DNA from 2 places in the Paenibacillus lacisediminis genome. Region 1 is predicted to be linked to the other one. Evidence: predicted binding sites of a transcription regulator. Region 1 holds the regulator's gene; the other holds the start of a gene.
What was found. The regulator NrdR, encoded in region 1, represses ribonucleotide reductase genes. The targets are predictions, from matches to a motif close to AACACNATATATNGTGTT.
Positions count from the first base shown of each region.

Region 1 (5,179 bases):
AAGCCGAAGCCAAAAACATTAACGATCACAAGCAAGCCAAACAAACCGACGACAATCGACGGAAAAGAAGACAATACTTCGACGATCAGCCGGATAAAATTCGTCAGCTTACCCGGTTTCGCATATTCGCTCATATAAATGCCTGCGCCGAGTCCAAGCGGAATCGTGATGATCAGCGTCAGAACAAGCAGGAACAAGGAATTGAATAATTGCGGACCAATCCCGCCGCCAGCCTTGATCGTCTCCGGCGGAGAGGTCAGAAAATCAAAGCTGATATGGCCTAACCCGCGGACTAAAATAAACCCGAGGAGTCCGACCATGATCAGCACAATAACGCCTGCCAGCGCAATAATGACGGCAGTTGCGATTTTGTCTGCTGTTTTTGCACTCATCGTTGTGCTCTCCTTTCCAGCCACCGTACGATAAAGACGAAAACGAAGGTCATCAGCATCAAAATTAAAGCAAGCGTCCAAAGCACGTTGTTTTGCGTCGTCCCCATAACCGTATTGCCCATGCTAAGCGTGATGACGCTGGTCAGCGTGGAGGTGGATTCAAACAGCGAGCGCGGGATATGCGGCGCGTTCCCGATCACCATCTGCACGGCGAGTGCTTCCCCGAAGGCCCGGGCCATCCCCAGCACAACCCCGGTGAGCAGCGAAGGCATCGTGGTCGGCAGGACGGTCCGCCACAAGGTTTGCCAGCGCGTGGCCCCCAAAGCATAAGAACCTTCTTTCAAACCGGGAGGTAGAGCGGAGATCGCATCCGTGGCGATGGACGTAATCGTAGGCAAAATCATAATCGACAATACCGTCGCCCCCGCAAAAATGCCAAGCCCTTGTCCGGGAAAAATGTCCCGGTAAAACGGGACGATCACGCTCAGGCCGACAAAACCGTAAACGACCGAAGGAATCCCGGCCAGCAGCTCGATCACCGGCAGCAAAAACTTTTTGCCGAATTTAGGCATAATTTCGACCATAAACAGGGCTGCGCAAATGCTGAGCGGCGCCGCGATGAGGGCCGCCAGGATTGAAGTGCTGAACGATCCCAATATGAAGGGGAGCGCCCCAAACATCGGGGGTACGCCCTCCGGCCTCCACTCGGTGCTTCCAAAAATTTGGCGAATCGAAATCCCGTCCTGAAAAAAGGTGCTTAAACCTTTGGTTGAGACAAAATACACCATCGAGAAAATCGTCACAACCAATAGCACGATGCAGAATGACGTAAATATTTTACCGGTCCATTCCTCTATAATGTGCGGCTGTACTTTTTTATTTCCGCCGGACTGAGCCATGAAACCTCTCCCTTTACACAGCACAGAAAGAGGCAGAAATGTCCGCCTCTTCTTCTGCCGTTATGATGTTTAGCGTAGTAAATTATTTTGTAATGTTGCCGTCAACATCACGTTTAACTTGCATTTTGCTTGCCGGGATATAGCCAAGTTCCACAACATCGCCGTTATCGCCTTGTACATCAGGGGAGACCATGTAATCCAGGAACGCCTTAACAACTTCGTTCGGCTCACCCTTCGTGTACATATGCTCGTAAGCCCATACCGGATAAGTGCCGTTTGCCACATTATCCACAGTTGCTTCCACGCCTTCGTATTTCACGGCTTTTACGGTGTCATCCAGGTAGGAAAGCGCCAGATAACCGATGGCTCCCGGCGTTTCGCCGACAAGCTTCTTAACCGTACCGGAGGAATCCTCTTGGATCGAACCTTGCAGGTCTTCCGTTTTCGTGCCAAGTGCGTATTTCTCAAACGTAGCGCGTGTACCGGAGCTCGAAGGACGGTTTACGATTTGAATCTTTTGATCCGGGCCGCCCAGGTCTTTCCAGTTTGTTGCTTTACCCGTAAAGATTTGCACCAATTGGTCTTTCGTAAGGTTGTCGATCGTCACATCCGGATTCACTACAGCGGCCATAGCGACAACCGCTACTTGGTGGTCAACCAGCTCGGAAGCTTGAGCGGCTTCCAGCTTCTCTTCGGCAAACACGTCGGAGTTACCGATGTCAGCCTGTCCGCCGGAAACTTGCGTCAGCCCCGTGCCGCTGCCTCCGCCTTGAACCTGAATGGATACGTTTGGATTTTGCTCCATGAATTTTTTCGAAACTTGATCTACCAGCGGTTGGAGCGCCGAGGAACCTACAGCCAGAACCGAGCCGGACAAATCGGAAGTTGCCGCGTTCCCGCCGTTGTTCGCCGGTGCCTCGTTCTTCGCCCCTGCGTTACCGCCTTCAGCAGCACCCGAGGTGTTAGTTTTTGCGTTGCCACCCTGACCACAAGCCGCCAAGGTCAAGCTTAATACCAAAGTCAAAACCATAAGCATACTCTTTTTCATTGTCTCAGGTTTCCCCCTTATTTGTTTTACAACCTGATTATAGGTGGCGAAGATCAATCCCATGTTTTCGTAATGTAAACTTTGTGTAAAATGACATTGGCGGGTCCCCCTTAATTTCGACAAAGGCAAACAAAAATAAACACTCCCCTAAGGTTGGATACAGGGAGTGTTCATTCGGTGTTAGTTCATGCAAATTCGGTTATTCGATTTCTCTCGTATTTTTGGACAGCAGCCCGGTCAGTTCCTTCATAAACATATTGATATCTTTAAACTGGCGGTACACCGAAGCAAAACGAACATAGGCCACTTCGTCCACGGGGTATAACTGCTCCATCACCAGCTCGCCGATCTCGCGGCTTTCCACTTCGGCATTGGCCGAATGGCGCATGGACCGCTCCACCTCGGACACGATGCTTTCCAGGCGCTCCACGGAAACCGGGCGTTTCTCACAGGCCCGGATCAAGCCGCGCAGCATTTTCTCGCGGCTGAACTCCTCGCGGCTTCCATCCTTTTTGATGACGATCAGCGGCATTTCTTCCACCATTTCAAAGGTCGTAAACCGCCGGCTGCATTTCTCGCATTCCCGCCTCCGCCGGATCGACCTGTTTTCGTTAGCCGGCCTCGAATCCAGCACCTTTGTCCCCAAATAATCGCAATACGGACATTTCAACGTCAGCCCCCTCCTTTCCACAGATTGTAATTTACATTAATTCCAATAAATAACTTCGAAAAAAAGTAATGAAGTTGATAGTCCCGGCACATAATACTGTTACCAACCACAAGGAGGTGAACATCATGGCACAAAATAATAACTCTTCGAACGACCTGGTGGTTAGACAAGCTTCCGGAGCATTGGATCAAATGAAATATGAAATCGCTCAGGAACTTGGCATCTCTTTCCCACAAGACGGATATGCTGGTAACCTGACTTCCTACGAAAACGGTTCGATCGGTGGTTTCATTACGAAACGCTTGGTTACTATCGCTGAACAACAGCTGGCAGGCCAAGCCGGTGGCCAAGCTGGCCAATTCTAATAACGCCGATCACCCCGAAGCATTGACAGGCGGATAACGCCGGTCAGTGCTTCTTTTTTCAACAAAATCAAAACTCGTCGTAAATGTCGGAATACTGTTTATAGTAATGCGTTACCCGCTGAACGTAATGGCGGGTTTCACCAAAGGGTATATTTTTGGACGTTTCCAAACGGCCGTCCCATTTCCCGCTTTTGATCCAGTTCTTGACATTAGTCGGCCCTGCATTATAGGCGGCGATCATGGCGATTTCATTGCCGTCAAACTGCTCCGACAGCGACTTTAAATACCAGGTCCCGATTTCGATGTTGGTCCCGATCTCATTCTGCACCTGATCCAGCGACGTATCGGGTAAACCCGCTTTCGTGATGACCCAATTCGCCGTGTCCGGCATGATTTGCATGATCCCCAAAGCCCCTTTTTTCGACTGGGCACCGGTCTTGTAATTGGTCTCCACTTTAATGATGGCCGCCACGATAAACGGGTCGATGCCATTGTTTTTCGCGTGAGAGCGAATTTCCTCTTTATAATAAATCGGATAAAACAACGAAAGCCAAGCGGAATTAAAAAAGATCAAAACGATAAACCCCAGGAATAACAATAGCAGCACTCTTTTTTTGCGAAGCCACCTCATAGCAGTCCCTGATCCCGCCAAAACCCGTCAATCTGACGCTCCGTCTCATCCAGTCCACGGCTGTTGTCGATCAAGATATCCGCCCTTTCTTTTTTCAGTTCGATATCCATTTGCGCATTCAGCCTGCGCTCCGCCTCTTCCCGGCTTAAAACGTCCCGCTCCATCAATCTGGACAGCTGCACGTCCCTCGGCACGTAAACCACCATGATCCGTTCATACAACCGCTCAAGCCCCGACTCGTACAGCAGCGGAATATCCGCAACGACAAGCCGGCGGGGATCTTCGGCTTCGAGCTCGGCCATGCGTTTTCTCATCTCGGCGCGAATCGCCGGATGAGTCAGGTTCTCCAGCGCTTTTCGCTCCTCAGGGCTCGCGAACACGATTTCGCCCAGCTTTTTGCGGTTGAGCGTCCCGTCCGGGTGCAGCACGGCTTGTCCGAAGCGCTCCGCCACCGCAGCCAGCACCGGATGCCCGGGCTCCATAATTTCCCTGGCGATGACATCCGCATCGATCAAAACGGCTCCCTTTCGCACCAGCATGCGGGATACCGTGCTTTTGCCTGTGGCGATGCCTCCGGTCAAGCCGATGTTCATCCTTTTAACACCTCACTGTTTTCGCGGGAGCTGGAACCGGCTCGTCCGGGCCCTACCTTGCTTCGTCCGCGGCCGGTCCGGTAAGGCTTCTGGCATGTGGGGCAAAAATGAGTTCCCCGGCCGCCGACAACCGTCTTTTCCACCGGATGCCCGCATACGAGACAAACCTCGCCGGTCCGCCCGTAGATGCGCAAGGCATGCTGGAACATGCCCATCTCCCCTTGACCGTTCACATACGATTTAATCGAGGAGCCGCCGGCGTTTACCGCTTCGTTCAGCGTGGCCACGATCGCCTCGTGCAGCCGGTCGAGATCAGCCCGGCTAAGCTTGTCCGCCGGATGCTCCGGATGGATGCCGGCCCGGAATAAAGCTTCATCCACATAAATATTCCCCAAACCGACGACATATTCCTGGTTCAGCAGCGCGGGTTTGATTTTTGTCGTCCGCCGCGTCATCAGCTTCCGGAAAACCTCCGGCGTAAATGAATCGTCCAGCGGTTCCACTCCCAGTTTGGCCAAAGGGTTGCTCGCAAATTCCTCCCCCGGGGAAAACAAATGCATCGTGCCAAATTGCCTTACATC
Region 1 is NZ_JBKIAX020000019.1:58,130-63,308, forward strand. It holds gene pstA (phosphate ABC transporter permease PstA) at 1-392, opposite strand, end outside; gene pstC (phosphate ABC transporter permease subunit PstC) at 389-1,291, opposite strand; gene ACLD72_RS26930 (phosphate ABC transporter substrate-binding protein) at 1,374-2,339, opposite strand; gene nrdR (transcriptional regulator NrdR) at 2,539-3,009, opposite strand; gene ACLD72_RS26940 (alpha/beta-type small acid-soluble spore protein) at 3,135-3,374, shown strand; gene ACLD72_RS26945 (lytic transglycosylase domain-containing protein) at 3,442-4,005, opposite strand; gene coaE (dephospho-CoA kinase) at 4,002-4,598, opposite strand; gene mutM (DNA-formamidopyrimidine glycosylase) at 4,595-5,179, opposite strand, start outside.

Region 2 (5,179 bases), on a different contig from region 1:
ACCTCGTCGTCCGTGTGGCAGGTTACAGCGCCCATTTCACCACACTTGACAAGAAACTGCAGGATGACATTATTAACCGGACGGAGCAGACGATGTAACTATATAGATCAGGAGGCCCACCATGAATGAAGTCATTTGGGAAGCCAGGGGGATGGTCAGCGATATCCAGCGCTTCTCGCTCCATGACGGACCAGGTATCCGCACGATCGTATTTCTGAAGGGTTGCCCGCTGCGCTGCAGCTGGTGCAGCAATCCCGAAACCCAGGCTCCCGGTAGCCAGCTGATGGTTCAGGAGGACAACTGCTTCAGCTGCGGACGCTGCGCAAAGGTCTGTCCGGTGGGAGCCATCAGCTATCGGCCGAAGGTGACCGTTAACCGCCTAAGCTGCGTATCCTGCGGACTTTGCAGCGCCGAATGCGGCAACGGGGCGCTGACCATGAATGGCAAAGAGATGGGCACCTCTGAGATTGTGTCCATTCTGCGCAAGGATGAGGCTTATTACCGGCGTTCCGGCGGGGGGATTACCCTCTCCGGCGGTGAGCCGCTCTATCAGAGCGACTTTGCTCTGAACCTGCTGCGCGCCTGCAAGGATCAAGGCTGGAACACAGCGATTGAAACCACGGCCTACTGTAATCCGGCCGTGCTGGATCAAGTGCTGCCGCTGCTCGATACGGTTTTGCTGGACATCAAGCATATGGAGGACAGTAAACACTATGAATATGTGAAGCAGTCCAACTCGCTGATTCTGGAGAACGCCCGGCGGATTGCCAGGCGGGGGGCGCAGGTGATTATTCGCGTGCCCGTCGTTCCCGGCTTCAACAACACGATCCATGAGATTGCCGCCATTGCCTCGTTTGCCGCGGAATTGCCGGGGGCGCGTGAGCTGCATCTGCTGCCTTTTCACCGGCTGGGCGAGAATAAATACACCTATCTGGGCACGGAATACCATATGAAGCAACAAACTCCACCGCCAAGCGAAGAGATGGAGAGCCTGCGCCATGTGGTGGAAGGTTATGGCTTGCGTTGCCAAATCGGCGGTTGAATTTATAAAGAAATAGGGATGGAAGAGGGGAGCCGTATTATGAAGGTGCTGGTCATTAACAGCGGCAGCTCATCCTTGAAATATCAGCTGTTTGATATGCAGGATGAATCGGTGCTTGCGAAGGGAATTATTGAAGAGATTGGAACGGAGCAGGCGATTCATCGTCAGGATTGTACGCCACCGCTGCCTCCGCAGACCGGTCTGCGGATCCTGGAGCATAAGGAGGCCATCACCCATATGCTTGCGGCGCTGACGGATCCGGGCAGCGGGTCCATCGCCTCGGTGCGGGAAATCGCGGCAGTAGGGCACCGGATTGCCCATGGCGGTGAATTTTTTTCGGATGCGGCACTGCTGGGCGATGAGGTGCTGCAGGCGGTAAGACGCAATATCGAGCTGGCGCCGCTGCATAATCCGGCCAATCTGAAGGGGATCGAATCGTTCCGCCAACTGCTGGGCAAGGAGACGCCGATGGTGTGTGTGTTCGATACCGCTTTTCACCAGACGATGCCGCAGGAGAGCTACATGTATCCGCTGCCCAGAGTCTTGTATGACCGTCATAAAATCAGAAGATACGGGTTCCATGGAACCTCGCATAAATATGTCAGCGTACGCCTTGGCGAAATTACCGGCCAACCCCTCCAGGGAACCCGTGTAATCTCCTGCCATATCGGCAACGGAGCCAGCATTACCGCCATTCGGGACGGGAAGTCTGTTGATACCAGCATGGGCATGACCCCGCTGGAAGGCCTGATGATGGGAACCCGCTGCGGCGATATCGACCCGGCGATCATTCCCTTTGTGATGGCCAAAGAGAATCTGAGTCTTGGCGAGATCAATTCGCTGCTGAACAAGCATAGCGGGTTGGCCGGCATCTCCGGCCAGAGCTCCGATTTGCGCGAGATCATCCGCTGCGCCGATGAAGGCCATGAGGGCGCAAGGCTGGCGCTGAATATGTATGTACAGCGCATTCGCAAATACATCGGCTCCTACTGCGCCGTACTGAACGGTCTGGATGCGCTGATCTTTACCGGCGGGGTCGGAGAGAATTCCGACTATATCCGCGCCAAGGTCTGCGAGAGCCTGTCCTATCTGGGGCTGGAGTTGGACCCGAAGTTGAACCGGAGCCGCTCGCCTGGCGAGCGCAAGATCAGCACCCCCGCCTCCCGTGTGGCAGTGCATATCATCCCCACCAACGAAGAGCTGATGATTGCCCGCGATACACAGCGGCTCGTCCAACAGCGTGCTGCTTCTGCGGCGGTGCACCAGTCTGTCCTACTGTGATGCGGCCATTGTCAAAAAACCTTGTCATAACGGTTGTTTGCCGGTATGACAAGGTTTTTTTGCACGCCTAGTAAATGATCCAGAAAAAACGTGATAAATCTACGGGTCGGGTGGAGGTCTATCCAAAAAATAGCGGAACTTTATGGTCTTATTTTCCGAATGGAGCCTGTTCGTCCTGATTAGCGGAATTTTTTGGCCCTATTTTTCAATGGGTGCTGCGAAAAGCGGCCATTCCCCTGTGATTTGAGAAAATAGCGCCATAATTTTCCTTTATTTCTCTCCAAAACGGGATTTCGCCGAAATAGAGCCATTTTTTTCCCTTATGTTTCCGGCTGAGTTTTTTAGCAAGCTAACTTTTGCAGTTCAAGAGAAGCCGCCACCATGCTCCATTATTTCAGGAACAGCCTACTAGCCAAGCCAGGGCTCAACTGCCGAACTCTTAATTAAACCGCAAAAGGGAAAGCAAAACAAAGTAGCTTCCACGCACAGCAATCTATCTTTTTTTGATAGAAAAATTTTTAAAAATTTTTTATCAACAACTTGTCCCCCAGCGGACCCTAGTATGATGCGGGATTGCATCGATTTTCCACATTATCCACAGGGGATTTGGATGCGGTTTGGGACGTTTACCAGGTTGACAACACAATATATAGGTATTAAATTAAACAAGTACACCAATATGTTGTTGTGAAATGGATTTTGGTGTGTATCTCATCTATATCATATACTTACCGCGTAATAGAAGAAAAGTGGGGGAGTAACGATGCTGATTGCCTATGATTCCAAAACCGGAAACGTGAAACGGTTCATCCAGAAGCTTGATTTGCCGGCCGTGCAAATTGACGAGAATATGACGCTGGAGGAGCCGTTTGTGCTGATTACATATACAACGGGGTTTGGACAGGTGCCGGCAAAGGTCTCCGCTTTTCTCGAGCATAACCATCAGCGGCTGCTAGGTGTAGCGGCCAGCGGAAACCGCAACTGGGGCGAGCGCTTTGCCTTGAGCGCGGATTTGATTGCGCAGCGCTATCATGTTCCCGTTGTGGGCAAATTCGAGCTGTCGGGCACGAAACAGGATGCGGAAAGATTTAAGCAGGAGGTGAGCCGGGTTGCGGCATATTGAACTAAACAACATGTTGATGAAGCGGGACGAGAGCGGGTTCTTCCAACTGGAGAAGGACCGGGAAGCTGTCGCTGAATTTATGCAAGAAGTCGAACTTAAAAGCGTGACCTTTTCGAGCACGACCGATAAAGTGCGGTACATGATCGAAAACGATTATTACGAGAACGTGTACGAACAGTATACGGAAGACGAGGTCGAACGCGTATATGCCATTACCCACGGCTATCATTTTGAATTTCCGTCTTATATGGCGGCGTCGAAGTTTTATACCGATTACGCGCTGAAGACGAACGATAAGTCCAAGTATCTGGAGCATTACCCTGACCGGGTAGCGGCGGTGGCGCTGCACCTCGGCCGCGGCAACGCGGAAACCGCCGGCCTGCTGGCCCGTTCGATGATGGAGCAGCGGCTGCAGCCGGCCACCCCGACGTTCCTGAACGCGGGCAAAAGCCGGCGCGGCGAGATGGTGTCCTGCTTCCTGCTGGAAATGGACGACTCGCTGAACTCGATCAACTACGTGCTGAACACCTGCATGCAGCTGTCCAAAATCGGCGGCGGCGTGGCGGTGAACCTGTCGAAGCTGCGCGGACGCGGCGAGGCGATTAAAGGCGTGGAAGGCGCGGCCAAAGGGATCATGCCGGTGCTGAAGCTGATGGAGGACGCTTTTTCCTATGCTGACCAGATGGGGCAGCGCAAAGGCTCGGGCGCGGGATATTACAACATTTTCGGTTGGGATGTCGCGGAATTTTTGGATAGCAAAAAAATCAACGCCGACGAACGGATTCGCCTGAAAACCTTGTCGATTGGGCTGATCGTACCGAACCGGTTCTATCAATTGGCCAAGGACAACGAGCCGCTATACGTGTTCGGCCCTTACAGCGTATATAAAGCTTACGGCACCCATTTGGACGATATGGATCTGGACGTGATGTACGACAAACTGCTTGCCGACGAACGGGTTAAGAAAAGAAAGCTGATGAGCGCGCGCGACATGCTGACCAAGATCGCCACGGTCCAGCTGGAATCCGGTTACCCATACATCATGAATAAGAGCAACGCCAACAACCAGCATGCGCTGAACAAGGTCGGGAAGATCAAAATGTCCAACCTGTGCACGGAAATCTTCCAATTGCAGGAGACGTCGGAAATCGCCGATTACGGGCAAGCGGATGCGATCCGCCGCGACATCAGCTGCAACCTGGCTTCCCTGAACATCGTGAACGTGATGGACCGGAAGAAGATCCGTGAGTCTGTGCATGAAGGCATGGTCGCACTCACGTCCGTCAGCGACATGACGCATATTTCCAACGCTCCCGGCGTCGCCAAAGCGAATCGGGAAATGCATTCCGTCGGGCTGGGCGTGATGAATCTGCACGGATTTTTCGCGAAGAACAAGATCGCTTACGAGAGTGAAGAGGCGCGTGATTTTACCCGCACGTTCTTTATGATGATGAACTATTATTCCCTGGAAAAGAGCATGGAGATCGCCGTGCAAACCGGAGAGACCTTCGCCGGCTTCGAACAATCCGACTACGCTACAGGGGAGTATTTCGACCGTTATCTGAATACGGACTACCGTCCGCGCTCCGGCAAAGTGACCGCTTTGTTCGAAGGCATGCACATCCCGTCTCCACAGGACTGGGCTGAGTTGAAGCAGCAGGTGATGACAAACGGCTTGTACCATGCTTACCGTTTGGCGATTGCGCCGACCGCCAGCATTTCGTACATTCAGA
Region 2 is NZ_JBKIAX020000002.1:354,169-359,347, reverse strand. It holds gene ACLD72_RS04965 (glycyl radical protein) at 1-98, shown strand, start outside; gene ACLD72_RS04960 (glycyl-radical enzyme activating protein) at 122-1,042, shown strand; gene ACLD72_RS04955 (acetate/propionate family kinase) at 1,082-2,323, shown strand; gene nrdI (class Ib ribonucleoside-diphosphate reductase assembly flavoprotein NrdI) at 3,087-3,446, shown strand; gene nrdE (class 1b ribonucleoside-diphosphate reductase subunit alpha) at 3,433-5,179, shown strand, end outside.
Region 2: the regulator NrdR is predicted to act here: its motif matches at 2,963-2,980, upstream of nrdI (class Ib ribonucleoside-diphosphate reductase assembly flavoprotein NrdI).